One region of the Thiomicrorhabdus sediminis genome, then DNA from elsewhere that is predicted to be linked to it. Evidence: predicted binding sites of a transcription regulator. Region 1 holds the regulator's gene; the other holds the start of a gene.
What was found. The regulator FNR, encoded in region 1, switches genes on or off when oxygen is low (the NO sensors DNR and NnrR bind a similar motif). The targets are predictions, from matches to a motif close to TTGATNTANATCAA.
Positions count from the first base shown of each region.

Region 2: ccoN (cytochrome-c oxidase, cbb3-type subunit I) is a predicted target of FNR. The motif match lies at 10,767-10,780, and genes of this name have one in related genera.

Region 1 is NZ_CP040602.1:1,649,250-1,664,681, forward strand. Features, by position in the region: gene flgC (flagellar basal body rod protein FlgC) at 1-280, opposite strand, end outside; gene flgB (flagellar basal body rod protein FlgB) at 323-721, opposite strand; gene FE785_RS07530 (hypothetical protein) at 1,048-2,379, opposite strand; gene FE785_RS07535 (chemotaxis protein) at 2,384-3,355, opposite strand; gene flgA (flagellar basal body P-ring formation chaperone FlgA) at 3,499-4,227, shown strand; gene flgM (flagellar biosynthesis anti-sigma factor FlgM) at 4,349-4,654, shown strand; gene FE785_RS07550 (flagella synthesis protein FlgN) at 4,663-5,154, shown strand; gene FE785_RS07555 (PilZ domain-containing protein) at 5,361-5,933, shown strand; gene FE785_RS07560 (hypothetical protein) at 6,041-6,322, opposite strand; gene FE785_RS07565 (LPP20 family lipoprotein) at 6,375-6,962, opposite strand; gene FE785_RS07570 (hypothetical protein) at 7,030-7,290, opposite strand; gene FE785_RS07575 (prolipoprotein diacylglyceryl transferase) at 7,321-8,502, opposite strand; gene FE785_RS07580 (penicillin-binding protein activator) at 8,561-10,036, opposite strand; gene pepN (aminopeptidase N) at 10,092-12,728, opposite strand; gene pal (peptidoglycan-associated lipoprotein Pal) at 12,898-13,434, opposite strand; gene fnr (fumarate/nitrate reduction transcriptional regulator Fnr) at 13,762-14,505, opposite strand; gene FE785_RS07600 (PfkB family carbohydrate kinase) at 15,062-15,432, shown strand, end outside.
Region 2 is NZ_CP040602.1:191,383-206,814, forward strand. Features, by position in the region: gene bioB (biotin synthase BioB) at 1-125, opposite strand, end outside; gene FE785_RS00795 (ComF family protein) at 375-1,061, shown strand; gene FE785_RS00800 (GGDEF domain-containing response regulator) at 1,168-2,403, shown strand; gene FE785_RS00805 (zinc metallopeptidase) at 2,406-3,092, opposite strand; gene FE785_RS00810 (thioredoxin domain-containing protein) at 3,116-4,996, opposite strand; gene tatC (twin-arginine translocase subunit TatC) at 4,905-5,981, opposite strand; gene tatB (Sec-independent protein translocase protein TatB) at 5,987-6,529, opposite strand; gene tatA (Sec-independent protein translocase subunit TatA) at 6,567-6,818, opposite strand; gene FE785_RS00830 (histidine triad nucleotide-binding protein) at 7,048-7,371, opposite strand; gene FE785_RS00835 (phosphoribosyl-ATP diphosphatase) at 7,410-7,754, opposite strand; gene hisF (imidazole glycerol phosphate synthase subunit HisF) at 7,751-8,524, opposite strand; gene hisA (1-(5-phosphoribosyl)-5-[(5-phosphoribosylamino)methylideneamino]imidazole-4-carboxamide isomerase) at 8,537-9,277, opposite strand; gene hisH (imidazole glycerol phosphate synthase subunit HisH) at 9,297-9,935, opposite strand; gene hisB (imidazoleglycerol-phosphate dehydratase HisB) at 9,936-10,523, opposite strand; gene ccoN (cytochrome-c oxidase, cbb3-type subunit I) at 10,926-12,350, shown strand; gene ccoO (cytochrome-c oxidase, cbb3-type subunit II) at 12,432-13,262, shown strand; gene FE785_RS00870 (cbb3-type cytochrome c oxidase subunit 3) at 13,271-13,456, shown strand; gene ccoP (cytochrome-c oxidase, cbb3-type subunit III) at 13,478-14,386, shown strand; gene FE785_RS10795 (hypothetical protein) at 14,472-14,612, shown strand; gene ccoG (cytochrome c oxidase accessory protein CcoG) at 14,757-15,432, shown strand, end outside.

The sequences.
Region 1 (15,432 bases):
AGATATAGCCCTTATCATCCGCTAGAGGATGGCCTGGGTTATATTCCATTTTTGCAGGCTTCTGATCTTCAACAATCTCTTTGACGCGCACACCCCCGGTAGGTTCCTGCAGATTACCTTCCAAAATCGTTTGAAAAACCGGCTGTTTGGAACGGTAAATTTCATCTTTATTAGAGCTGATCGAATCCACGTTAGCCATATTCGAAGCCACGGTATTCAAACGGACTGTTTGCGCATGCAACCCGGTTGCGGAAATATCCAGAATTCTAAACATTGACATGATTTAGACCTCTCATTTTCAGTGTATTACGACCAACCAGGATTATTCACCGCGCAAAGCGCCACGAATACCAGTGATACGGCTATTTAAAAATTCCAATGTTGCTTGGTGCTGCATGGCGTTTTCCATAAATTGAGATTTCTCAATATGGGTTTCTACCGTGTTACCATCAAGGGAAGGCTGTGTCGGCTGACGATACATGACATATTGCGATGTAGACATAAAGCCTTCAGATTGAATGTGACGGGAATTTGTCACTTTCATCTGAGAATCAAACGGCGATTGCTCACCGGCGGCATCCTGCATCGCTTTACGGAAATCCAAATCTTGCGCTTTGAAATTAGGCGTATCGGCATTTGCCAAATTATTGGCTAAAAGGTTGGCACGCTCATTACGTACTCTTAATGCCTGCTCATGTATGCCAAAAATTGATTCTGCCATAACTGTTCCCTTTTCTGGTGTTTGATTATTGAGTGTTTCTTTGACACTATTTCTATTTCTAACCAGGTATTAGCAACAGCAATGCCAAAAATTAGTTTTTTTGTTTTTTTTATTAAAGTTTAGCAAAAACGGGCGTTATCGGCCGCAATCGCAAAAACTTTAGCCTTTAACTGGCAAAAAGGCGGAAAAAATTGCCATCCGCAAAACCACTCAATTTTTCACTTTAAATAACAGCAGCTTACACACCCAAAAGCAAAACATTGAGACATAAAAAAACCCGCGAAAGCGGGCTTATCAAGGTTTTCTCAGACTCTTCTAACAATCAATTACCAAGCTTTGACAATATCACCGACTTGTACGACTCCTTTTTTTGCCGTCAATTCTGCTACGGCAAATCTTGACATCACTCGAGTGATTTTCAAAAATGCACCGGGCTGAGTATCCAAACCAAGGTCGGCACCGCCAAACCTGACCGGCCTGCCCGTTTTATGATAAACCGCCAAGTCATCACCGGCTTTAGCACCTGAATCGCCGGACAGTAAAATAATATATTGATCATCGCGAACATCAATCACCTCTGATTGAAACGGCTTACAATGCAGATAATCCATCGCATCATTGACTTCCTTATCAAGCAACGCATGGAAAACCTTTCCGGTATTGGTGGCAAAAAAAGCATTCGAACCGAAAGGTCGATCGCGCCCTACCCAAACATCACCCTTGACATCAAACCCACCACGACTCTGATAAACCAGTTCATTATTGAGAAGGTCGACAACATACCAGTCAGCTTCGACGTAACGACTGTCAGCCGGCACTTCTAGATTATAGTAACGCTTGATATGGGTTTTAATCCCGCGATCTTCAACATGAGAAGACATAGAACGCAAAACGGTCAACAGTACATATTGCGCAGCGGTCTGCTCTCTAACATTTCTCAAGACCTCGGGATTAATATTTGGGGTGACCTGACGATTAGGCTGAATATCGATCGAAGTCTGCAGCTTAACCAAATTTTGGTAACCTTCATTACGCAAACGACGCTCTAGCTCCAACTGATAACCACTCAATAGATTAGCAATATCGTTCGCTTGCGCCGCATGCTCAAACACCACCGGCGCAATTGCCAAACGGGTTTGATATTGATTGCCCATCAAATTGGTACAGACACCGCGCTCTTCGGTTAGACAGGCTTCAACGGTGACCTCATAATTCAAAGGTCCTTTTTTAGCTTGACCGTACAGGTCTTCTGCGTCTTCAAAACCTTCTTCAAGCACCGAAAAACTCTTCACTTTACTGTGCGAGGTGAAGCGCGTGCTATTTAATGTTAATTGATAATTTTCGACTGACTGGTCACTTTTAATGGAGACATTGTTTTTCAGACTGGCTTGCTCGAGCGCATCACGAATTGCCATTTTACGGGCAAAGGACTGATCAACATCCTTGGTAGGCGCGCTGCCTTTGACGACAACACAACTTTCCACTTGCGCCTTATTTGTCGGTACAGGATTAGGCGCTGGCGCATTATTCTGCAATGCTACCACCTGTTGTTCCTGTGGACAATTCGCCTCATCGCAAAACAGATCTTGCCAAGCCGCCTGCGCAGCAAAACCATAAAAAACAGCACACAAACCAATTGTCTGAATCAGTCTCATCATTGAGTTAGGCCTGTTTTTGTCTTTGCGCATTGACTTCTTCAATACGTTTAACGATGACCGTTGCCAATTCATCGGAATGCCATTTGGACAAGAATACATTGGCGCCAACCTTATTGGTCAGCGTCTCATTGAATCCACCGCTCAAAGACGAGTTAAGCACCACATAAAGATCTCTTAGACGCTCGTCCTTGCGAATACTTGAGGTTAAGGTATAACCGTCCATTTCAGGCATCTCGATATCGGAAATCACCATTAAAATTCGATCCGAAACAGCCGGTGCTATGCCTTTATCGGCATCGTCCGCCCACTTTCTGAGAAAATCCAACGCCAACTTACCGTTATTAACGATTTTATTGGCAATCCCCATGCGATCAAGAATGCTCTTCAGCTGCGAACGGGCAACCGTCGAGTCATCGGCACCCAAGACAAAGAAATCATGGTCTTTGGTTTTAGCGATGTGTTTGCTAATGAACTCGTCCGACATGTCATCATCTAGCCCGGAAACTTCAGCCAACACTTTTTCCACATCGACAATCTGTACAATCTGTTCTTGCGCGCGAGTGATCCCGGTCAAATAATTAACGTTCTGCAACGAATCCGGTGGTGGCAGAATATCTTCCCAACGCAGGTGAACAATGCGATCGACATCTTCCACCAAAAAGCCCTGAACCGAACTATTGAACTCGGTCACAATGGTAAGACTGTCACCATAATTTTCCGGTTGAATCGGTTGCAGATCAAGCGCTTTGGCAAGATCGATCATCGGCATGGTCTGACCACGAATATCGGCCACCCCAACAATACGCGAATCGGACTTAGGCACGCCTGAAATTTTAGGTGTACGAATTACTTCACGCACCTTAAATACGTTAATTCCAAACAGCTGCTTACCTTTAATAGTGAACAGCAACAACTCCATTCGGTTCATACCTGCCAAGGAGGTGCGTTGATCAACGCCTTTTAAGAAGCTAGACATTTTTGAGCCACCTTACTTAAGTTGAATAAACATTACACTGCCATCTTTTGCCGAATGTCCAATTATGGATTTATTATGACACCGGACTGGACCGCTTTATCTATGAATAACCATCATGTTAAACTGAGCCAATGAAAAAAACTATGCGTTTATTTATCTTTAGCTCCATTTTGACATTATTCAGCGGTCAAATTCTGGCTAATCAACACCCTGCTGCCAATGCTGATTCCAAACAGCCTCAGGAGCCGTATCAATCTATCGAAGCAATACATCAGAGTGTTCTGCAACACGTAAAGCAGAAACTAGGCCAAAAATTATTTGAGCCCAGCATAGATATCCGCAGACTGTCTCCTGAACTGAAACTCAGAAACTGCCAAAGTGACCTGCAGATTCAGGATAACAACCTGGATGATTATGCCGGGCGCATGACCATTAGCGTGCATTGCTTAGAGCCGAAATGGCGAGTATTTGTACCGGTGAATGTTGATGGCAAACTGCCGGTGGTAAAAACCACTAAAGGAATTATCAAAAAGGCCGTTATACAAGCCGACGAAATTACTATTGATTACATTCCCTATCGCCAAGTGCCGAATGGCGCCATGATCGATATAGAAAAAGCGGTTGGCATGCGCGCCAAACGATCGATTGGCGCCAATGACATTCTTAAAATACGCGACTTACAACCCCCTTACTGGGTATTCAAGGGGCATGGTGTCAATATTGTGACACGTATTTCAGGGATTGAAGTAAGAACACGTGGTACGGCTCTAAAAAACGCTGTGGAAGGCCAGCAGGTTGACGTTGAAAACAATAGTTCTAAAAAAATCGTCAAAGGCATAGTAATTGCTCCAAGTACCGTGCTAGTACCTTGAATGCAAAAAGTTATTTAAATTTTAAAATTAATACTAAAGCTTTCTCGCTACTGCCGATACAAATAGTGTAAACACTAGAATTAGTGATAGAATACCTATAACTCCATGTGAGGCTGGAAAAATGGATATTAAAAATCTAACCAATAATATCGGTGCAAATCGTGCAAACGACAGTTTGAAGTCACCGACTAAGGAAGGCGGTTCTCAAGCCAGTGGCACCCAAACCGGTGCAACCGATCGAGTAACCCTAACAGATGTTTTATCTCAGGTGCGTGAATTAGAATCACGTTCTAAAGAGGTTAGCGTTGATAACAGCGAACGCATCGCGCAAATCAAAGCCGCCATCAATAATGGCAGCTACAATGTGGATGCGGAAAAAATCGCGCAAAAGCTAATCCAAACCGAAGCACTCTTTAGCAAGGTTTAATTTTTCTTATGAGCGAAGCAGATAACACGCGTTTTGACAAAGACTTATTCGCCTCACACATCGATAAGTTAAAAACCTTTTTATCTGCATTCAGTGACACACTATCCACTGAATCGCAAGCAATCCGCAATGCCGACACCGCAGGTATTGAAAAAATCGTGGCTGAAAAACAGAGCCTTTCTGTCGAAATAGAACAACTTTCAGCGGCAATCGAAGCTCTATTAGAACCCCTTCAGGCGAATATCTTCAGCTTTACAGAACACCCTGCCTTTGAAGAACTTAGCGATAAAGATCAACAGCTACTGATCGAAACCCTACAATGGGTTCAACAGTGTCATGATCAAAACCTGGCCAATGGCATGGCAATCCAAACCTTAAGCAATATTAATCGTCACGCCTTGGACATCCTTAGCGGTAAAACCGAAAAAGACGTTAAGCTATACAGTGCGAGCGGTGAAAAGACCTCGAGCAAACCTAGAAAATCTTTAGGCAAAGCCTAAGCCCTACCCTTCTTCAAAATGATTAAGCCAACTCGATTAAATTTGGCGTAATTACTGCTTATTTAAGCTATAGAATTTTACCTTGAGCCATTGTCATTTAAAGAGTAAACATCGACATCAAGCCGGAATTTTTCTGCTTTTAGCGATAAAAAACGTCTAAAATGAACTGACTCGAACAATCAACCTTAAGCAAAAGAGAATAATCTATGCGCCAAGATAAACGCTCATTCTATCGTATTGACGTGGTTATGCCTTGCAGCTACAGAATAGTATCTGATGAAGAAGCAGAAGCGAACCCTTTACCGAGTTCTCCGGATTCAAAATTCATCGAAGAATACTTCATGAAAAATCTGAACGAGCTGGATGAGCAAATCAATGAAGTCATCTCCCAGATCAATCAAAAGAGCTCTTTATTGGCAAGCGCTTTGACCGCGATGAATAGCAAGATTAACTTTCTTATGCAAACCATCGACGAAACACAACTGACTCGAGCAATTCCACAACGTTTAGTCAACTTAAGCGGTGGCGGCTTGGCAATAGATATTGAAGATGAAGTCACGCTAACTGACAAGGTCGACCTGCTGATCAAGCCACTGGCTAATGAGTCGCCTATTCTACTGCGTTGCGATATTGTCAATATCAAACCGCTTACCGATGCAGAGGGCAGCACCATCGCTTTATCGTTCAACAATATCGATGAGGAAAGTCGTCGCAAACTGGTCTTCTTTATCCAAACCAAAGAGATTGAGTTTGCTCAAAAGCATCGCAATATCTCTTAAGCATGACAAAGCGCCAGAAGTTTCAAAGGCCAATAAAAAAGCCGCTATTGATTTTCAATAGCGGCTTTTTTATTTTGAGTAAGTTTTGAGTAAAGCCATCTTCTGCCTTAAGGAAAAGCGTAACGCTTATCCGTTTTGGGCTTTTGCTCTTTTTTCTGCTCTTCAAGCATCGCATTGAGCCTTTTCTCTAAAGCTTGCACCTTAGACAGACTCTTATCGGCTTTCGCCTCACTCTGCTTTTGCGAAGAATACGCTTCTTTGATCTTTTTATCCTGTTTGTAAACCTTGCTTTCCAGCACTCTAACACGCGAACTGATACTGGCAGCTTCAGCCACCCCCTGCAGAACAAATAAAGATACAAAACCTGTTATAAACAGTTTTTTCAACATAGTCGAGCCTCCATCAACACGAGACTATCTCCCAGGTAATATTGCCTACCAATTAATAACTGCTTACTTTATAAACCGAATCAGGGTCATTGGCGATATTTTGCGTACCCGTGTAGATAAACGCTTCTTCAAAGAATTTTTTATCGACATAGACTTCTAATACTGTCTCATAGTTATTGTCGGCCATAGGTGTAACACTAACCACTCTGGCACCACGCACCACTGCGTTTACACGAGCTCGGAAGCTATCGTTTTTAGCCGTCAGAGTGGCAACCGATGTATTACTGTCGATACGGATACCATATAGTTGCTCAGCCAAGGCACGGTAAGCATCAAGCTTAGCTGAACGAATGGCCATTAATCGGCGCTGCCCAGGCGTATAAGCGGCAAAAGTACTTTCAGCACCATAACCGATACCGGTAATCTTCATTAATTCAGGTGCTTTCTTCTCTTCCGTTGCCGCTTCGGTTTTAGCTTCTTCAGGTTGATGAAGGGTCTGATAAATCACCTGATGCACCGCATCCGCTTGTGGCTGACCGGCTTCATTAGCTGGCTTGTCACAACATGGTTTAGTTTGTATACAACCACTTAAAACCAAGGCACTCGCCAAAGTTGTCATTAGAAATGTTGTTTTTTTCATGGTTTTACTCCACTCTTTACTCAAAACTTATACTCGATAATGATTAATTAATAAACCTTGTCTGATTTTATTTAAGACAACGATTACTCTCTGATTCACAATCTAAATGCTCGATCTCATAAACCCTGCCAAGCTCATAATCGTCCTGAATCGGCCGGGTCGAATAATAGCTTGGCTTCTGCATCGTATTGGGGCGGTCTTTTATACCCATAAACTGGGTGGTTTCGTTATAAACAACCTCGACACCATGCACAAACTGTCTTTCGGTACAGCCGCTTAACAACATCAGCAAACTGAATAAGAACACGCTCTTTAGCCGGTAATCCATAAACACCCCGCAAAACACTTTAATCCGTCGCTATGGATAAGAATCCAGCACAGACTGATCATAGAAGCCACCATCCGGTGCACTATATTGATAGTTGTTGTTCTGCTGCTGCGACTTAAGCTTGGCTGCTTCTTCCGCTTTTTCTTTCTGCTCTACCAACACCTGCTTTTCAACAATCCTCACACTATGCATAATCGAAGCATATTGCGACTGCATCTTTTTAATTCGCTTATTCACTTCATTCAGACTACGCTGCGCTCTAATCAACTTAGAATTCATTAAAGCCATCTTCTTGGTCACTTCGGGATCGACTGCCATTGTCATATTCGGTTGCACAGCAACAGGAGCAACTTTTGCCACCTCGGCAGTTTTTGCAGCCTGCTCATTCATGGTCTTATCAGCAACCGGCAACTCAATCACTTCAGCAGGTTTGCTACTTTGCGCCAAACTGGTTAGATCTTCATTCAACTGGGTAATCTGGAAATTGATTGCATCCAGTTTTTTCTCAACCTCTTGAACTGTTTTACGGCTATCTCCAATCAAAGCGTTATTGCGTTCAGAGTTCACTTGAATCGCCTCAATTAAGGTTTTGGTCTCTTCATCCATTCCGGCTGCCGAGGCCGACAAAGCGCTCCAGATTCCAATCCCGATTCCGGTCAGTGCCAACACCAACAAAACCGAACCAAAAATAACGATTAACTTTTTGATTGAGTCCATATCATCCGCCGATATATTTGAATTTTGAGCCGCCTGTGCAGAGGCGCGCTTTGCTAAAAAGTCATCTGTATTATCTACAGCTGTTTTCGTTTGAGGGCTACTCTCATTACCTTGTGCAGCCAAATTATTCTGAGCCGTTGCATTATTGGCCTGAACCGCCGTATTTAAGGGGGGCGCCTCATCTTCTACCTGGGGTTCTGAAACCGCTACCACTTCTGATTCAGAATCGCTCAACTCAGGAACGACATCTGCCACGCCTTCTTCTACTTCGGGCACATCATTAAGCGTATCAAGCAATTCCTCGGAATCCGCCATATCGACTTCCGCATCGCCAATATCGAGTTCGTCCAGACTTTCCAATTCCACAGCGCTATCCACCGTGTCCTCGGCATCAGCACCGCCCAAATCGTCTGCCGCCTCTAACTCTGCTTCATCCAGCAAAGCATCAATGCTCTCCAAATCATTCGGATCAAATTTTTCGTCCGCTTCCGCCACCTAAGTATTCCTTAACCTTCTGAACCCCGCTATGAACGGTCCCAGATATTTATCAAGCTTAACGTGATAACGCTGATAATCTCTGTATTGAGGCTTGGTCAGCCCAATACACCATCGGCAATAAATGAAACTGTCCCTGAGCATTTCGCACATAACTGCCAAACTCGGTATTAACAAGGCTGTCCACCGAACTTGAGAGATCAGACTTTTTGACAATTTCTGTCGCCACCCTTCCCAAAGCATAAAACAGGCCAATTTTTAACTCCTGTTCGCTATGCTGTTGTTTAAGCACTCGGTTTTCCGCTAAATAGAAAGGCAATATCGCTAAGGTTTGTGACATGGCGTCCAAATTATTCAGCAGATAATTCAGGTTAGGCATCTGACTCGGATACCAGACATGGGTGTACATTGCTGGTATCGGTAGATAATTCAGATAAGGCGATACCTGAATGGCTTGGTGTTGATCGACAAAAGAGACCACCAGGTCAATGTCCCGACGAGCACGTTTTTCAAAACTCAGATGACGATTCAAGCTATGCTCGACCCACAAAGCCCTGTCTTTCGAAGCTTGCATGTCAAAGGCTTTATCCAGCGTCCGCCCCACATTGCCGTCAATGGTATGGCTTTCCAGATAGAAAGGCCTATTTAGGTCTTTCCAAGCCTGTGCGAAACTGTTTTTCAGCAATTGTGCCTGATCGGACTTATCGCTGATCACCATCACATGCTGGTAAGCGTTGTCATTAATGATCTGAAACAGCTGCTCCAAACCAACCAGTTTTGACGGTGCCAACGCGAATTCTTTACTGCCTAACCTTAACACCTCATTAAAATAAAACGTCGTGACACCGGTATCTAATAACTGCCAGTTTGCCACCATTTCTTTTTGCAAAGGACCAAAAATAAAGGACGGTTCATAATATTTAAGCGTATTCCAAATATCATAGACCGAATCATAAAGCTCACTATCGATTGACACCAACTTGCCAGTAAAACCGGCCTCTGTCAGCCCTTCTTGAATCGCTCTTTGTAAAGGTTCTCCTGCACTGGCATAAGCCCCGGATAAAGGTAGCACAATAGCCACCACCGCATTGCGATCATGCAAAGGCAGACTTGGCGTGTCGCTGACACCAAAAAAAGACAGGATTTTGTCGAGCGGTGACTGTTCAGGCTTAAAGTGTTTGAGTTGCTCGACCCGAGGGGCAAATTCCGGCAGGATGGGCTGTTTTTCCAGAATCGAAAGGTAGTGCTTTAACTGCGGCCACTCGCCGCGTCTTTTTGCCATTTCAGCACGCAGAATCAAAATCTCTTGATCAAGACGATTAACATGCTGGGGGCTACGATGGATTTGCCCCGCTTGTGCCAACTGCATCGGCTGCGCAAGATCAGCAAAAACCTGAGCCTTGACCGGAATGGCCATGAATACTATAGCCGAGAATATGCCGATAACAGATAACCAGGCTACAAAAGAACGATGCGCAACTTCTAATTGAGCACGTCTGGGTAAATTTTCACCTGTTACAACTCTGTTATTCACGACATACCCGGTTAGTTATCTGACTTGAGCAAAAGCCGAAATTCAACAAACCACCCTAAACTCTCAGTGATTTACTGGCGATTTCATAAACATCTTTAGAAAGCGACTCTTGTGCCAAGATCATTTCTAAAGCCTGCTTCATCATTTGTTGTCTTTGCCCATCATAGCGCTGCCAATGGGTAAAAGGTCCAACCATACGAGCCGCCACCTGAGGGTTAAGCGCATCCAATTTAATGACTTGCTCGGCGAGAAATTGATACCCTTTGCCATCCGCACGATGCAGTCCCAACAGGTTCAAGCGTCCAAACACCCCCAAAACACTTCGCACCCTATTCGGGTTGGTGTAGACGAAATCTTTGTGTTCAACCAGCTGTTTAACATGCTCCAAAGCGTGGATATGATGGGAAGCCGCCTGCAATGCAAACCATTTGTCCAATACCAAAGTGTCGTCTTGCCATTTGTCATAAAAATCACCCAGCGCACGTTTTCGTGCTGCTGTATCGGTATGACTCAGACACTGCAGCGAAGCCAGAGCATCAGTCATATTATCCGCATGATCGAATTGCGCTTCAGCCAGCTCGATATAGTCATCCAGCTGGGTGAGATATTGCAGGCATACGGTTTTTAATTTTCTCTGCGCGATATCGTCTTTATGGTATCGGTATTCTGTCGACTGATTAAGCTCGCTGTAGAGCTTTAACCATTGCTCGATATTCTGTTGCGCAAGCTGCTGCTGCAAAAATTTTCGCGCATGATAAATCGCATCCGGATTGATCACCTCATACTGCTCGCCTATATAGGTTAAATCAGGCAGGCTCAAGGCCAGTGCTTTGAGCGCCTTATCCATTTTTTCATCCTTCACCAACGCTGAAAAAGCATTGGTGAACGCTTCTGATACCATCCAGTTGGTTTTCTCGGCATAACTATCGACTAAACGCTTGATTTCTCGTAACGCCAAGGTCTGAATAGATTCCCAACAGACAAAACTGTCTGTATCGCATTGCGCCAATAAGGCCAATTCTTGATTGGATTGATCAAACTCGACAATGACCGGTGCGGAAAAACCTCTGAATAGCGAGACCAATGGCTGAGCAGAGACCTCGGTGAATGTCAGGCTCTGCTGCGGTTTATTAAACTCAAACAATCCTTCATGATTTTGGTCGGCATAAAGCTTTAATTGCGGATCCTTGCTTTTTAATACCAACGCCTGTCCTGAATGGTCAAATAAAGCCAAGCGCACCGGGATCAATAACGGTTTGAAATCTTCATTGCCGGTGTTTAGTCGTTGACGGAAATTAAGCGTCAAGGTTTGCTCGGAAGCATTGTAGTGCGATTCAACCGAAACAACCGGAGTGCCTGACTGTATATACCAGTTATGCATCTGCGACAGATCAACATGATTGGCATCGGCCATCGCATTACGGAAATCCTGTACCGTCACCGCATCGCCGTCATGGCGTTGAAAATAAAGATCCATTCCCTGTCTGAAGCCTTGCTCACCCAATAAGGTGTGATACAGCCTGACCACCTCGGCACCTTTTTCATAGACGGTCATGGTATAGAAGTTATTCATCTCAATATAGGACTGCGGCTGTATCGGATGAGACATAGGGCCGGCATCTTCCGGGAATTGGTTATTGCGTAACGCCTTTACATCTTCAATACGCTTCACCGCTGGGGACAACATATCTGCGGTAAATTCTTGATCACGAAATACCGTCAGACCTTCTTTTAAGGTTAATTGAAACCAATCACGGCAAGTGACGCGGTTACCGGTCCAGTTATGGAAATACTCATGGGCAATGACCGCTTCGATACCTTCATAGTCAACATCGGTTGCGGTATCCGGTTTGGCGAGAACAAACTTGGAGTTAAAGACATTCAAACCTTTATTTTCCATCGCCCCCATGTTGAAATCATCCACTGCGACAATCATATAGATATCCAAGTCATAAACTAGGCCAAAGCGTTGTTCATCCCATTGCATGGACCTTATCAACGATTGCATCGCATGTTCGCATTTATCGATATTTTTTGGTTCTACATAGATTCTTAAATCGATTTCTCGGCCATCGGCGGCAATAAAACGGTCCTGGTGACAAGCCAAATCACCGGCAACCAGGGCAAACAAGTAACACGGTTTTTTGAACGGGTCTTGCCAAACGGCAAAATGTCTATTGCCGTCCAAATCACCCGAGTCGATTAAATTTCCATTGGAAAGCAAGACCGCATTGGCAGATTTATCTGCGATGATTTTGGTGGTAAACAAGCTCAGGCAATCTGGGCGATCAAAGAAATAAGTGATTTTTCTAAAGCCTTCGGCCTCACACTGGGTGCAATAATTGCCACTACTGCGATACAAACCTTCCAAAGCAGTATTATCTTGCGGTGAAATCCGCGTACGAATCAATAAGACAAACTCTTTTTTCCCCGCCGTAGGCACGCTCATTCCCGCTTCGCTCACCTCACAAGAGGCGGTGATATCCTCACCATCGAGTTCCACCGATAACAACTCTAGCTGCTCGCCATCAAGCCAAAGCTGTGTTGCCGCTTGCAACGCCCGCATCTGCATTTTATTACTTACTAAAGTGGCTGTCGGTTGCAGCTCAAACGTTAGAAAAACGTCATCAATCGCAAAGCTTAAAGGCTGATAATCGGATAAAAAATGTTCTACTGGGGATTGCGTCGTCATGCTCTTCTCTATGAAATCTTGAATATAAAACTCATCACAAAACAGTCTATAAACTTTAAACCGCTTTGTGATAAAAATAAAAAAAGCCTTGCCATCTAAGATGGAAAGGCTTTTGAGAATATAGCTTTATTTGCCTAAAAGTTCAATTTCAAGCAAACCTCCAACAGGATTAATAGCTAAATTCAGCGCGACGGTTTTTAGACCATGCCTCTTCATTATGACCATCAGCTACAGGACTGTCTTCACCGAAGCTGATCACTTCGATACGGCTTGGGCTGACACCCTCAGCAATCAAAGCATTTTTAACCGCATTCGCACGACGCTCACCTAAGGCAAGGTTGTACTCACGTGTACCACGCTCATCACAGTGACCTTTGATGGTGACTTTTGCAGACGTCTCAAGAGCCATGAAATCCGCATTGGCTTTAATGATGTCATAGAACTCAGAACGAATCTCTGAACGGTCAAAGTCGAAATAAACCACTTTACCGGCAATTTTCGCTTTTAACTCAGCTTTCTTAGCCGCCAATTCTTCAGCAGCTTTCGCTTCAGCTGCTGCTTTAGCCGCTTCGATATCCGCATCCACTTGCTCAGTCGCTTGTGCTTTATTATCCACTTCATCAGTTTTTGGCGTTGAACTACAACCAACTAGAGCAAAACCTAGAAAGCCAACTAGAAAAAGTTGTGAAAGACTTTTTACAGACATTTTGATTCCTCACTTAAAATTAAAAATTACCAATCATTAAAAACTAATATAACCTATTCTACAGCAGAAATCTAAGGGGTTTGGGCGTTTTATTTGAAAAAGTATGACGGAACATTAAAGGCAAAAGTAACTACCAATAGAGGGCACGAGAAAATGCAATTCTGCAACAAAAAAACCCGACTAGAGTCGGGTAAGCGGGCTACATTATGAAAAACGCAATCTAAACAACGTTTCCACACTTTTATTAGACCATAGCCCTGCTTTTAGAAAGTTGATTGAAATCAACAAATAGATTTACCCTTACAAATTAGAGGGTTTTTGATTATCTTATGCGAACTCCTGACAAACTTCCGCTTCTGAAAAGCCTGCCAGCTGCTTTAATTTAGCCTCATCAAAAATCATCACCTGTTTCTTTTTCCAGCTGACGATATTATCGGCATTTAATTTGGATAAAATACGTGACACGGTCTCCGGGGTTAACCCCAAATAGACCGCGACATCTCTATGCAGGATATTAAGACGAAATTCCTCATAAAAGTAACCACGCTGTTTGAAACGGTCAGCCATATGCCAAATGAAGTGTGCGACACGCTGATCGGCATTGCGCTTAATCAATAGCTCAGAATGCAAACGATTAAACTGCAGCTTCTTACTCATGACCGCGATGATTTGCTGATTAAGGCTCGGGATCTGTTGCGATAAATCACTTAATTTGTCATAGGGCAGATTACACACCGAAGTACTGTCCAATGCCTGCATATTGAACTGATAACTTTCATCCAATAAACCATCAAAACCCACCACATCACCGGGTAGATAAAAACCGTGGATAATTTCTTCACCACTGTCGGAATAGGCATACATTTTCAGAACACCTGAACGTACCGCAAATATAGAAGTGAATTTTTCGCCAGCATGATAGAGGTGCTGGCCTTTTTTTATTGGCGATTTTCTTTCGACAATATTATCTAACAGATCAATGTCCGTTTTCATTAAACCCGTCGGAAAACAGACTTTTTGCAAACCGCAACTTAAGCAACTGGCATTGAAGGTAGATTTATGTGTTGTCATAGTGAGCCAAAAAAAGATGATTTTATTATTAATGTTTTCGATTGTATCGTGTTATTTTTTTTTGTCATCCATTGCGATGATTTTTATCAAAAAAAAAACCATTGGTATGATCAAAACAGCCTCTTTTACTGATTGGTAAAAAAACTTACCAACCCTCCATCTTCCTTAGTGCTTATTTTTTAAGCAATCTAACAATTTGCACCGGTTTTAAAGAACTTAAGCCACTTTTAATATTTTTTTACACAAAGTTATCCACAGCTTTTGTGGAAAAGAAATCGGTTACCTCAAGTTCAAATATTACCCTCATAAGTAATACATATATACCTTATATTTCATAAATTTAAACCATAGTGTTAATTTTTAATTTAAATATAAAAAATTAAGTTATCGAATAGGATTGTCAAGATTTTTTTATTTTTATTCACTTAAAATCGCTGCGGACAAGAGCCAACAGGTTTTTACCAACTATGTTAAAATTACAGCCTTTGATTATATTAATTTTTTAAATATATCATCATCATAAACACTAATTACCCTCATTTTTTTGGAGCCCTAAATGGCAAAAATTTTAGGTATCGGTAACGCCGTTCTGGACACAATCCTAACCGTTGAGCATCATCCTGAAGCCAATGAAGAGATGCGCGCATTAGATAAACATACCGCGACAGGCGGAAATGTAAATAATTCACTGTATGTACTCAATCAACTTGGTCATGAAACTTCGATCTGCACAACTTTCGCTGCCGACGCTGAAGCCAAGCAATTACAGACAGATTTACATAAACGCGGCATTTCCACTGAGCATACTCAAACCTTTATCAAAGGTCGCACACCAAGCTCCTATATCACGCTCAACGTTCAAAATGGCGACCGGACTATCGTTCACTATCGAGACCTACCGGAAGTCAGTTTTGATTTTTTTGCCAA
Region 2 (15,432 bases), 920 kb from region 1:
TTGGGATTAAAGTGCATGCGATGCACGGTTTGCGCTTGAAATATCAGGTCATTAAATGGCTGATCCATAATGGCGCGGATTTCCTCCAGCGTCCAGTCGTTGCGAATTTGTCCAAGATTTTGCATAGCCGTGCCTTAAAGTGTCACCATCGCATTAGTATTATGAGATGGTTGGTATTACCGTTTCCTAATCTTTTCATTATAACCAAAATAGCGCTTGAATTGAGCGCTCAAAGCAAAACTTATTGAAAAAAACATGACGGTTATAAAGACAAAGTGATTTTTATATTCACCGATTAAACGCTTGAATTTGCTTTGAAAAATATCTACTGCTAATGTTTGACGAGTTTGCATCGCTTAAAAAGAGGTGGATGAATGCCGTTTCATCGGGTTAATCGAATTGCACTGCTGTTACAGGCTTGGTTGCTGGGGGATGTGGCGATGCCGCAAAATTCAGATTCCAAGCTCAACCTTAAGTTGATTAATTCGAATGAGGTTTGTCCGGTTTGTTGTGAACCTTGTTTATCGGGAATGCGATGCGGTTCTTGTCGGTTCAATCCACCCAGTTATGACTCGACTCGGGTGGTGGCGTGTTTGAATGACGATTTAAGTCGGTCGATTCATGGTTTTAAATATCATGAAGATTTGGCTTATGCCAGGGTGTTTGCCGATTTGATGGTCGAACATATCGATTTTTCCGGCATTGAGGTGTTATTGCCTGTGCCGGCACATCCATTAAGGCGAAGACAAAGGGGGTATAACCAGGCGGCTGAACTGACAAGGCAGCTGGGCAAAACATTGCATATACCAGTGGTGTCCGGAGCGCTGAAAAGAGTTAAGCCGACGCCGAGTCAAACACGGTTAAGCCGTTCTCAGCGTGAACGCAATCTCAAGGGGGCTTTTGCAGTGAATATGGCTCAACTAGCCGGTTGTCGCTCAATTGCATTGATTGATGATGTGATCACCACAGGAGCGACCATGCAAGCCTTGGCCAAACAGATGAAAAAAGCGATGCCCGACATAAGGATAGAGGCTCTTGCCTTGGCAAAAACCATGAAATGAGCGATTAAAAGGTGCTTTTACCTAATTCGTCCTGTTGATGTATTGATTGCCCCTACCGCTTATGTGTATGCTTTATAACAACAAACTTAAAATATTAGGGTGGTTAATGGCAGAGCCGATTATTTTGCTGATTGAAGATCAAAAATCCATGGCCAGTTTTTTGGAGGATAAACTATCCCAAAAAACGGATATCAAAATTGTTGTTGCGCGTAATCTTCAACAAGCTGTCGAGGTAATTGAATCCGATGCAAAAATTTTGGTTTGTTTAACCGACCTGAACTTACCTGATGCAGAAGAAGGGGCGACGGTTCCGATTTTACGCAAACACCGAATTACTACCGTTGTGTTGACCTCCAATTACAGCGAAAAAATACGCAAGAAGATGTTTGACCTGCAGGTGGCCGACTATGTCATCAAAGATGGCCCGGTTGCACTGGAATATGCGGTCAATGTCTGTCTAACCATGGTGGAAAACGCCGACAAATCCATTTGGTTGGTATCCAAACCATCTGATAATGCTACCCATTTAAGACATCTGCTCAATAATCAAGGTTTTCGCGTTTTTCTATTCGAAGATTTATCAGAATTATCCAAGGCTATCAAGGGTAAGGTACCTGATTTAATCTTGATTAATCAGATTAATGAATTGGGTGAAGGTAAGACTCTAAAGTTGGTTCAGTTGGTTCGCTATTATTATTCCTCCAGTCAGTTGCCGATAGTATTGACAGATGGTGCGGAAAACGTTTCTGAATGTATCAGAATGATGAAGTATGGCGTTAACGACTTTTTCAATATCGAAACCAGTACCGAAGAGTTCTATGTGCGTTTGCGCCTTAACTTATTGCAGGCCGAGCGTTATAAAGAAATCGAATATATTTCCCAGACGGACAGTTTGACCGGTTTGCATAATCGTCGTTTTTTCTTTGAAAAAGCAGAATCTTTTTATCAAGATAAGCGCTTAGATAATCATTTTGCGGTGATGCTGGATATCGACTTTTTTAAACAGGTTAATGATAAACACGGTCATCATGTCGGTGACAAGGCGATTCAGTTTGTTGCGCAAAAGATACAGCAGCATTTCAAGAAGTTTTTATCGGCTCGTTTTGGCGGTGAAGAGTTCGCCGTTTGTGGTAGCGCCAGTTCGGCCGCAGAAGTCATTGATATTTGTGAAAGTTTACGCAAACAAATCGAAAGCGATTCCTATGCCGAAACGGGCGTTGCCTTTACCATCAGTATCGGTCTTTGCTTTAACGCCAACGGTATAGACAAGGCGATGTCCTTGTCAGACGAAGCGCTTTATGAAGCCAAAGAATCCGGACGTAATAAGGTCGTTGCCATTTAGCGTTAACGTTTTAGTGCTTTAAGCCATTTCCATAGATTAAATAGGCTCGATAACGAGGCCGCCACATAGGTCATGGCGCAGGCAAACAGAATCCGTTTCGCGGTTTTCTGGTCTTTTTTCGACAGGTATTGACCTTCTTTCAATAGTGGCAAAGCGCGTTTGAAGCTGGCATCAAACTCTACCGGCAACGTGCTTAGATGAATTATCACCGGTACCCCCATAGCGATAAAACCGGCGGCAAAAGTAATCAAAGCCACCATAGGTGTATGAGCCAGTGGAATCAATAAAGGGGTAATCATCAACGCCATACCGGCAAACTTCTGCATCAGTGCGGCTCTTTCCACCAAAGCGGTACGCTGTTTCAATTCCGGGTAGTCTTCCTTGTCTTGCAGAGCATGACCGATTTCATGCGCCACCGTCGTTATCGCGGTTAAAGAGTTCGAATGCGCATTGGCGCTGGAAATTCTTACCGTCTTACTGACGGGATCGTAATGATCACCCTCCTCGGTCTCTTCCACCGTTACCTTATCCAGCTGCAGTTTTTCTACTAGGTGTTCGGCGAACTGCAAGCCGGTGCCAGGAATGTCTGGATGCGGTTTGCGGTGTTTGGTCAAAATCGCCTTGGTCCACAAGCTGGGCAGGGTGGTGACAATAAACAGTAAAACAAAAACTAGAATGAGCGGCGCCATAAATCTCCCTGAGTATTTGCCGCTTATTGTATGTCAGCAGATTGCCGGCAGTCCAGATTGATGACATAACCGGCATAATCAATCGCGTTGGCAAGCAGCAAGGCTTGATGTTGCTGGCTGTATTGCGGTGCAAGACAATTCAGTAGCGCACTTGGACTGGGAATAAAACTATCGCTCATTACCGCTTCACCCTGCTGGTTGGGCAAAATGGGAGTGGCATTGTAACGCCAGCCAACTGGGCTTAAAAACTTGGATTCAATCAGTGGCACTAATTTTTCTGCATGATGGGGTGTCGGTTCCTTGTCCGCAACGGTTTGCCAATCCTGCAAGCCTTGGTAGATAAAAGCATAGTCCTGTAGGCTTGCTTCACCTAACGTTTGGTCGCCGCTAATGGCTCTAGGAGGTTTGTCCTGCATAATCAACACCGCCAAACGATGCGCCAGTTGTTCGGCCTGATTTAAATATTGGGGCTGCTTGCTGGAGAGATAAGCCTGGCTCAAAGCGCTCAACAAAAGGCCGTTCCATCCGAGCAGATTTTTACTGTCGGTAAGGATATGCGGTTTTTTCAATTTGCCTTTAATGCTTTGCCATAAAGGGCTGTCGATTGGTTTTGGATGCCAGCCCAGATCATAAGGAGGTGCACTTTGCAGTAACCATGCCTGATTGACTAAGGCAAACTCTTCACTGGTTAGGCTGTTTTCCAGTGCGGCTCTGTTCCAAAGATAATCGCCACCTTCATTGTCGTGTTTATCGAGCGCCGATTGGCTACCGAGATACATGCGGTTTTGCGGGTCATAAAGCTGTTCAGTGATGTAGTTCAGCGTTTGTAGAGCGGTATCGAGATAAGTCTTGTCTTGCCAGCGCTGATACGCGAGCAGATAAACTTGAGCCAACTGGGCGTTGTCATAGAGCATCTTTTCGAAATGTGGTGTCTGCCAGTTTGGATCCACGCTATAACGATAAAAGCCACCATGGACATGATCATATAAATGTTCTGACTGCATCTGCGTCAAAGTCAGAGCCAGCCAATCATCAATGTCGTCAGGTAAATCATCGTACAGCAACAGGCTTTTTAACAGAGGTGCGACAGGGAATTTATTAGTGCCTTTTAAACCGCCAAGAAAATCATCCATACGTACCCTGAGTTGGGCAAACAGGGCTTCGGCGAAAATTTTTGCTGTTAGTACTTTGTCGGGATTGTCTTGTTTGTGGTTGGTGTCCAGTTGCGCTTTTTCCTCGGCGATAAACTGCGCTGCCAGAGCGCGAATTCTATCGGGTTGGTTTTGCCATAGCTGGTTGATGTTTTTCAGCCGTTTGTTAAAGGTTTTATTGTCGAGATAGATAAAAGCGTGAATCGGATAACCCTCGGGGGTGAGAATCACATGTTGCGGCCAACCGGCTTGCCCAGTGGTTTTGCGGGCAAATTCAATCAGCGGCTTATCGATTTCAGGATTCAACTCGCGGTCGATTTTCACACTGATGAAATGCTCGTTAAGGTAGCTGGCGGTATCGGTGTTGCGGTAGTTTTCTTTTTGCATAACATGACACCAGTGACAGGAAAAATAACCGCTGGAGATAAAAATCAACCGATTCTCTTGTTGTGCTTGTTTGAGAATGTCAGCTTGCCATAGGCGCCAATTGACCGGGTCTGAGCCATGCATGGCCAGATAAGGGCTGTTATGGTCAATAAGTTGATTGGCATAGCTATTAGGGCTTAATAGCAGGCAAAAGCTAGTGATGCTAGCGATAAATAGGCGGAATGCTAAAGCCAGCGGACGGTGAAAACCGGAAGCTGGCGATAGATTGCGTGACTTATTTGTCTTTTGGCTTGTCCGAAGTGCCGCTAGCTTCATTTTGATCTGGGTTATCGGCGACTGCATTAGATTCAGTTTTATTGCTGTCATTGGCATCTGCCTCAGCGTCTTTTTTGGTCTGCTTGCGTGATTCGTATTCACGGTCAAGTTTGCTCATTTCTGAATCTATATTATCAAACTCTTCATCCCAATCGAAATCATCATCGACTTGATCGGCATAGCGGTTATCGAAAACCATGTCATCTTTAGCGTTAGCAGAATCGGTCTGATAAGTGCTTTTAGTTGAGGGTTGTGGCTCTTCGCTGTCGTCTTCGGCATTGATATTGTTATCAGTTTTACGGCGCTTAATCACCCAGGCACCGACTAAAAGACCGACTTCAAACAGTAACCACATCGGTACGGCAAGTAGGGTCTGCGAAATAATATCGGGTGGAGTCAGCAACATTCCCAGTACAAAGGCGCCAACAATGATATAAGGGCGGGCATGACTCATCTTATCAGGTGATGTCCAACCGGTCAGAATCAGCAATACCGTGACAATCGGTACTTCAAAAGCCATACCAAAAGCAAAGAACATCTTGATTACGAAATCCAGATAGAGCGAGATATCTGTGGCGATGGTGACGCCTTCCGGTGCGGTTTGCGACAAGAAACCGAATACCAGTGGAAACACCACGTAATAGGCAAACAAGCCACCGGAATAGAACAAGAACGAGCTGAAGAACAGAATTGGCGCAACCAGCTGACGTTCATGCTTGTACAGTGCTGGGGCGATAAAGCGCCATAGCTGGTATAGCAAAAACGGCATGGCCAGATAGATAGCCAACACAAAACTTAACTTAAACGGTGTTAAGAAAGGTGATGCCACCGCTGTGGCAATCATACTCGTACCTTCGGGTAGGTAACGAGTCAGCGGTTCGGATATATAGGTATATATATCATTGGCAAACGGAAACAGAATAAGAAAGAAAACGATAATGGCAAGAATGCCGCGAGTCAGACTGCTTTTTAAATCCAGCAGGTGCTGGACAAGCGTCATCTCTTTATCTTGAGGAGGTAGCGCCGAATTGCTCATAGTCGTTAACTTTTATTATCTGCCGACGCTTTATCGCTTGGCTCTGTGCCACTTTGGCTTTCTGAAGGGGCGGTTTTGTTTTCCGTCATTTCCGGTTTAGCATCCTTGTCAGCATTTGCTGGAGCGGCTACAGGCCGAGCGCTTGCTTTGTTTGAATCACTATCCGCTTTAGGTAGGTTCGGTTGTGTCGGAGCGCGGTTAAATTGACTGCCCGCTTGGTTGACGTCGCCACCGAAAGGACGTTGGAACTGATCCATGTCCAATTCTTCGCCGGCATTACTGGCAGAAAAACCAGTGTTTAGATCACTCTGTAATTCTGCGCCAAGGCTGTCGATTTGCTTTTTTTCGTCTTCGAAATTTACCGAGTCATGAATTTCACGCAGAGTTTCCTGAACTTGACTGTCTTCCTTCATGGAATTGACAAAGCGACGCATCTTACCGGTGAACTGGCCTATTTTACGGGCCACTTCAGGCATGCGTTCAGGACCGATTACCAATAAGGTGATAATCAGGATCAGCAGGATTTCAAGAAAACCGATATCAAACATGACGTCAATAACTCTGCATTAATTCAAAGAATTAAGCTTAGTCTTTTTTCTCTTCAGTTTTTGCTGTAGCGTCGGCTTTTTTCTCTTCCGCTTTTACATCAAAAACGTTGTCACCGTCTTTGTCTTCAAGCTTCTTTTCGCCGTCTTTGTTTTCTTCTTCTTTAACTGCGTTTTTGAAGCCTTTGATCGCGCCGCCTAGATCGCTACCAACGTTACGTAAACGCTTAGCACCAAATAATACTAATACGATTGCAAGGATAATAAGTAATTGCCAAATGCTAATACCCATGGGTTTACTCCGTTTAATAAATTCTGTTAACTATACGACAAATTTGGTCAGCCAACCTTCACAATAGTATTGAATGAATTGGCTTGGTAGAGTGTTTTTAAGGCTCTGTTTTTGGGTCGCTTTTTTAAGTGACCGCTAATGATACCAAATTCGCCAGAATGTCACACTTAAAAATAAGATTTTATTGGAATTTGGCGTGTAACGCACGCCAAACAATCTAGAGAGGGGGTTAATTGCCAATCAGATGAATGTGGATATGGAAAACTTCCTGTCCGCCGCTTTCGCCGGTATTGATCTGGGTTTTAAAGCCGTCAAGACCTTGTGATTGAGCCAGTTGTGGTAGCAATAACATCATGTGCCCCATGCAGTCCTTGTCTTCCGGCTGTAAATCAAACAAGGTGGGAATCGGTTTTTTTGGAATCACCAATAAATGCACTCGTGCCTTGGGGTTGATGTCCTTGATGACTATGCATTTTTCATCTTCGTAAACAATATCGGCAGGAATTTCACGATCAATGATTTTACTGAATATTGTTTTTTCTTCGCTAACCATGGCTGTTGTCCTCTTTTGGAGTTTTAGGTTATTAACGCTTACTCTTGTGGGCGACTTGCTTTTTCGGCATGTCCGGATAGGCCGAAACGACGTTGGAGTTCTGTCGTAATATCGGCACTTGTTAAATTCTGTGAAGCAAGTAAAACCAGGGTGTGAAACCATAAATCGGCGATTTCATAAACCAGATGCTCTTTGTCTTCATCAATATTGATGCTATGTTCAAGATCCTTGGCAGCCATAATGGTCTCATTGGCTTCTTCACCAACTTTCTTAAGAATCTTTTCAATGCCTTTAGCATAAAGGCTGGCAACATAAGACTCATCTGGTGAATCCGCTTTACGCGCTTCAAGTACCTGATCCAGTTGTTGCAGAATATCGCTCATAGTCTTACCTCAATTCCTTGTTGCTGCATGGCCAGTTTGGCTTCTTCCACAGTGTGTTGACCAAAGTGGAAGATGCTTGCCGCCAGCACCGCTTCGGCATGGCCTTCGGTTACGCCATCTGCGAGATGTTTTAGTTCGCCGACGCCGCCCGAGGCGATAACCGGAATATTTACGCTATCGGCAATGGCGCGTGTCAAAGCCAGATCAAAACCGATTTTGGTGCCGTCGCGATCCATGCTGGTCAGAAGGATTTCACCGGCACCGTAGCTTTCCATTTTTTGTGCCCATTCGATGGCATCGATGCCGGTCTCCTTACGGCCGCCGTGGGTGAAAATCTCCCATTTGTCGGCGTCGTTATCAGTGCTGACTTTTTTCGCATCAATGGCGACGACAATGCACTGCGAACCGAACGCCTCGCAGGCTTCTTTGACAAACCCCGGGTTGAAAATTGCTGCCGAATTGATCGCGACCTTATCGGCACCCGCATTGAGCATGGTGCGAATGTCGTCGACGCAACGAATGCCGCCGCCAACCGTTAGCGGGATAAATACTTGGCTGGCAACCTGTTCAACCATGTGCACCGTGGTGCCGCGGTTATCGGAAGTGGCGGTAATGTCCAAAAAGGTGATCTCGTCTGCGCCTTGTTTGTCATAGCGTTTAGCGACTTCTACCGGATCACCGGCATCACGAATATCAACAAACTGTACACCTTTAACAACGCGACCGTTGTCGACATCCAAACAAGGGATAATGCGTTTTGCTAGACTCATAATCGGTTCTCGTTATTTCGGCGCCAGTTCATCGGAAAGTGCCTGGCCTTCTTGGAAATTTAAAGTGCCTTCATAGATAGCGCGGCCGGTAATGGCGCCGCTGACACCATCGGCCTCAATCGTCGCTAGACGACGGATATCGTCAAGATTGGTGATGCCGCCGGAGGCGATAATCGGGATATTGACCGCTTGTGCCAATGCTTGTGTGGCTTCGATATTGACGCCCTGCATCATGCCGTCACGACCGATATCGGTATAGATAATTGCCTCAACACCGTCGTTTTCAAACTGTTTGGCCAGAGATTTCACTTCGTAGTCGGTGACTTCGGCCCAACCATTGATTGCCACCATGCCGTCCTTGGCATCAAGGCCAACCATAATATGTCCCGGGAAGGCTTTACAGGCTTCGGCAACGAATTCAGGGTTGTGTACCGCTTTGGTGCCGATGATGCAGTAGCTGACACCGGCCTTCAGGTAGGCTTCGATAGTTTCCAAGTCGCGAATACCACCACCGATTTGAATCGGTAGGTCAGGGTAGGCGGCACGAACCTGATATACCGCTTCGGCATTAACCGGTTTGCCGTCAAAGGCACCGTTTAGGTCAACCATGTGTAGACGACGTGCATCCTGGCTTACCCAACGTTCGGCCATGGCGACAATGTCACCGGAAAATACGGTAGCGTCTTCCATAACGCCTTGACGAAGGCGAACGCATTCGCCGTCTTTTAAATCGATTGCAGGAATTAATAGCATAAATAAAAGCCTTTAGAAATTATTGCCCGTTCCAGTCAAGGAAGTTTTTGAATAGCTGTAAACCGTGATCGGCGCTTTTTTCAGGGTGGGCTTGAATCGCAAAAATATTGTTGTGATTGAGAACCGATGGGAAAGTGATGCCATGAGTGGTCTCTCCGCCGATAAAATCACGGTTTTCCGGTTCTACGTAATAGCTGTGAACAAAATAAAAACGACTGTCCTGCGGAATTTGATGCCACAGCGCGTGTTCACGGGTTTGATGGATCTGGTTCCATCCCATATGGGGAGTCTTCAGTGACGAGTCTGCGCCGAACTCAAAGTGTTTGACATTGCCTTTGATGACATCAAGGCAATCAATGCCTTGGTTCTCGTTGCTGTGACTCATTAATACTTGTAGACCCATGCAGATTCCCAGAAACGGTTTCTCTTTCGTCGCTTGCTGTACCGGGTGGATCATGCCGCTGTCCATTAAGGCGCCCATGCACGCTTTGGCGGCACCTTGGCCGGGAAAAATTACCGCATCAGCATCGACAATATCTTGTGGATTACTGGTAACCAGAATTTTTGTATTGGCGGGTGCGACATGCTCGGCGGCTTTGGAAACGGAGCGTAGGTTGCCCATGCCGTAATCTACTACGGCAACCAGTTTTTGATCCATTTACAGGCTTCCTTTGGTAGATGGTGTCTTACCAGCCATGCGCTCATCAGCGGATAAAGCCATTCGCAATGCGCGGCCAAAAGCTTTAAAGATGGTTTCAGCCTGATGGTGTGCGTTGTAGCCGCGAATATTGTCAATATGCAAGCTCGCGTTGGCGTGGTTGACAAAGCCTTGGAAAAATTCCAACACCAATTGAGTTTCGAAGCTGCCGATCTGTTCACGGGTGAAGTCGCAATGGAATTCCAGGCCAGGACGTCCTGACAGGTCGATGACGACGCGAGAGAGGGCTTCGTCCAATGGCACATAGGCATGGCCGTAGCGGGTAATGCCTTTCTTATCGCCAACCGCTTTGGCAATCGCTTGACCAAGAGTGATACCCACATCTTCGACTGTGTGGTGATCGTCAATATGCAGGTCGCCGTTGGCTTTGATATCCAGATCAATCATGCCGTGACGGGCGATTTGATCGAGCATATGTTCAAAAAACGGTACACCTGTATCCAATTTAGCTTCACCTTGGCCATCAAGATTGACGCTGATTTCGATTTGAGTCTCTAAAGTATCGCGTTTGACTGTCGCAGTGCGCATCGCTGAATTTCCTAAAGTTTTTAAATTGGCAATATGATAACTGAAAAAGCATTAATTGGATATGTTAAGGCTTTGAAACTGCAATTTTTAGATGGTCGAATAAAATAAATTGATATAGGGGTATAAATTATTTTTGGCTCCCATAAGTGGCTTGCAGATTCGCTTTCTGGGATAATTTGAAAGATTTTTTAAGCAAATCTTGACTTGTTATAAAGCCGTTTTAAGCCTAATTTACTGAAATTCTTGATGTAAGTTAACTTTTAATGGTCTTTTGCTTTGCCTACAAATTTAGTAGGTATAATGCGCGTTGAGGGGCTCTACCTGTCGGTAAACCGTTTAACGAAAATAAAAAAGCGGGCAGGTTGAGGTGAATTATTAAGACTATAAAGGGGAATCCGGCTGATGGATACTACAGCAAAACCACAATATGATAATGGCGTGGTTAAGTATTTAACGGTAGGTGCGATTGTTTTCCTTGTGTTGGGTACTTTTTTCGGTACTTACGCAGCGGCAGAACTAGCGTGGCCAGTGTTAAACTTTGATATTGCGGAAATCACTTTTGCTCGACTACGTGTTATTCATACGAATACTGTAATCTTCGCATTTGGTGGTATGACATTAATGGCAACCGCTTTCTATACTGTTCAGAGAACGAACGGTGTCAGATTGTGGAGCAACAATATGGCTTGGTGGACAGCGATTTTGTTCACGATTGGTCTTCTAGCTACAGTGGTTTCTATCGGTTTAGGTATCACGACTGGTAAAGAATACCATGAGCAGGAATGGCCGCTAGCAATTGCGATCGCTGTTGTTTGGACAATGTATACGTTCAACTTCATTATGACTATTGCATCACGTAATAAAGAAACACATCCAAGCGTTTACGTTTCGAACTGGTTCTTTATGGGGATGATGGTCATGATTACATATCTATATGTAGTTAATGGTCTAGCAATTCCAGTATCTCTATTCCGTTCATACTCGCTATTCTCTGGTGTGCAAGATGCAATGATCCAGTGGTGGTGGGGGCATAATGCTGTAGGTTTCTTCCTAACAGCCGGTTTCCTTGCGATTATGTACTACTTTGTGCCTAAGCAGGCACAGCGTCCAATTTATTCTTACCGTCTATCTGTAATCCACTTCTGGGGTCTGATGTTCGGTTATGTATGGCTAGGTGCTCACCACCTTCAGTACACAGCTCTTCCAGACTGGACGGGTTCTTTGGGTGCGGTAATCTCACTAGCTATGATCATTCCTTCGTGGGGTGGTGCGCTTAACGGTATGTTGACCCTTTCGGGTGCTTGGGACCGTCTACGTACAGACTATATCCTGCGTTTCTTGATTATCGCTTTGGCTTTCTACGCCATGTCGACTTTCGAAGGTCCGGTTATGGCGGCGAAAACTGTAAACGCGCTTTCACACTATACTGACTGGACCGTCGGTCACGTTCACTCAGGTGCTCTTGGTTGGGTTGCGATGGTTTCTATCGGTGCGCTTTACCATATGGTAATGAAACTGTGGAACACAGAGATGTATTCAATGAAGTTGATCAATATTCACTTCTGGTTGGCGACGATCGGTGCGGTGTTCTATATTGTTGCGATGTGGGTGTCTGGGATTATGCAGGGTCTGATGTGGCGTGCTTATGATGAGTACGGTACTCTTGCGTATACTTTCGCGGAGTCTGTAGCAGCGATGCATCCTTATTATGTAATGCGTACATTCGGTGGTCTATTGTTCTTCACCGGTGCTGCGGTCATGCTATATAACGTGGTAATGACAATTCGTACAGCTAACGCTAAGGCTGCGCAAACAGCAACTGCATAAGTCGCTAAATTAGCAAGATAAGCCGCTAGGCTGAAAAGGGCGGCTTAAATTGGAATTTAATGAGTTCAGGAGTACAAACTCATGTCAGATAATCAAGCACCAAAAAATTTGCAGGAAAAGCTAGAGCAAAATATCTTTGGCTTATTCCTAGCAACCGCATTGACAGTGTCAATTGCTGGTATTGTTGAAATCGTACCGTTGTTCTATCTCAAGTCTGCTGTGGATTACACAGAAGAAACAGATAAATACGGTAACGTTAAAAATGAAAAGTTCCCGGAGCTGGTTTGGGAACGTACTTTCACAGAAGATGAAAACGGCAATTTAGTTTCTGACAAGAAGCTATACAAGCAGGACAAAAACGGTAACTGGGTTCTAGGTGACTGGAAAGCCGGTGACGGAGTTCGTCCATACACTCCTCTGGAGTTGGCCGGTCGTGATCTGTATCTACGTGAAGGTTGTTATATTTGTCACTCTCAAATGATTCGTCCGTTCCGTGATGAGCGTGAGCGTTATGGTCACTATTCTCTTGCGACAGAATCTATGTATGACCACCCAATGCAATGGGGGTCGAAGCGTACCGGTCCTGACCTAGCTCGTCTAGGCGGTAAATACTCTGATGAATGGCACGTGCTTCACTTGTTACGTCCACAGGATTTAGTGCCTGAGTCAGTAATGCCTGCTTACCCTTGGTTGGCAGAAACTCCAGTGTCTGAAGATTTCTTCGGTACCAAGCGTGATATGAAAGCGCGTTTGACTGCTATGCGTCAGTTAGGTGTTCCATACACTGATGAAGAAATCGCCAACGCTGATGCCGCCATTGAAGGTAAAACCGAAATGGATGCGATGGTTGCATACCTGCAGGTACTAGGAACGATGGTTAAGCTGGATGACAGCAAAGTCTATCGTCAATAAGAGTAGTTGTGAGTAATCTAGAACGTTATTTTAGTACTGATTGGGCAGCAATGACTGCCCAAGACTGGGCTGGGTTGATCGTCACGATTATTGTATTCCTCGGCATCGTCATTACGTTTTCCTTGGCATTGCGTCCAAGCAAACGTAAAGAGATGGAAGAGCAGAAATATAAGATTCTTGACGACGAAGACTAGTCATTTTGAGGAGAGTAAATTATGGCACATCATAATCCATGGCCAGATGAAGGAAATACTGGTCATATTTGGGATGAAGATATTCGTGAGTTAGATAACCCGCCACCACTGTGGTGGATGCTGTCTTTCTATGCGGGGTTCATCATGATCGTTTTCTACGCGTTGTATTACCCAACCATTCCGTTAACGGATGAGTTAGGCGGAAGCACCAAAGGTGTTGCCGGTTGGACACAGATCAACGAATATAATGACGACTTTAAAGTGTTGAATGATTGGCGTGATGCCAAGTTTGCTGATAAAGAAGAAAAGCTTGCTTCAATGTCAGTAGCGGAAATCATTAAAGATGAAGAGCTAAAGTCTTATGCGGTAGCAACTTCAAAAGTACTGTTCGGTGACTACTGTGCCGCTTGTCACGGTGCCGGTGGTGCAGGTAACCCTAACTTCCCAGTATTGGCTGATGATGATTGGCTATGGGGTGGTAATATCAACCAGATCAAAGCGTCTATCTCAAATGGTCGTATTGGTAATATGCCAGCTCGCGGTATGATGGGTAACCTAACCGATGAAGAAATCGATCAGGTAACCGATTATGTTATCGCCTTATCTGAAGGTAAAGGTGGCGACGCTTCTGTTGCTGCTGGTAAAGCGGTTTATGCAAAAGGTATGTGTCTGGCTTGTCACGGTCCTGCCGGTAAGCCATTGGCTCCTGCTGGTGCGGCTAACTTGACTGACCAGGTATGGCGTTTTTCATCTGATCGCGCTGAGATTCGCAACGTTATCGCCAACGGTGTAAACGTTAAGAAAAACGGTCAGTATGTTGAAGGCACTCGTCAAGCTGTAATGCCTGCGTTTAAAGAACGTCTGCCTGATGCAGAGGTAAACATCAAGCGTCTAGCTGTCTATGTTCACGCTTTAGGTGGTGGTCAATAATCAGCCATTAAGGGTCGGGTTATTGATATTAAAGGAGAGCCGCGGTTCTCCTTTTCAAACATGATTTAAATAAATGGAGAAAGTCATGAATGAATTAAACAGCGATTGGGTACTATGGGTTTCATTGGCATCTGTAGTAGTCAGTATCATTGCTTTTGCTGCATTTGGTATCAAAGCTTTCCGTGGTATGGAAGGTCTTGAAAAAGACGAGAACAAAGATAGCTAATACCCATTAGTTTTCATAAACAAGAATAGGCCTTAACCGGCCTATTTTTGTTTATGGGTATTAATAAATTTATTTGGCTCGTAAGTCTCTATCAATCGGCTAGAATAGCGTGCAAACAGAGTTTTAATAGAGGAATTGCAGTAAATGTCTGAGAATCAGTCTGAGCATCATCAACATGGCCCGAATACCTCTGTATTCGAGGATAAGGATATGGATAACAAAACCCTGCAAAGCATTGGGGTGGAGCTGTTACCTATTCATACCGAAGGAACCGTGCATGCCAAGCGCATTGGCGGTAAATTCCGTAACCTGAAATGGATTGCCGCCTCATTCTGGTTAATATTCTTTACCTTTTCGTATCTGCGCTGGGATGGTCATCAAGCCTTTTTGTTCGATATGGAAAACAGACAGTTTCATATTCTGAATCTGACAATCCTGCCACAGGATATCTGGGTGTTGGCAATGATATTGCTGTTTTTTGCATTGCTGCTTGCTGCCAGTACTGCAATTGCCGGGCGTATGTGGTGTGGTTATTTTTGTTTTCATACCGTATGGACGGATGTGTTTACCTGGCTAGAAGAGAAATTCGAAGGTCAGCCAAACAAACGCATGCAATTGGATAAGACAGGGTGGTCTTTCACTAAGTTGAGAACCAAGTTACCTAAATGGGGGGCCTGGCTGCTTATCGCCTTTCTAACAGGCTTTAGTTTTGTCGCCTATTTTGTCGATGTCTATGACCTCTGGGGTCGCCTGTTTCGTTTTGAACTGGGTACTTATGAATCGACAATTATTATTACCTTGACGGTAACGACTTTTTTCT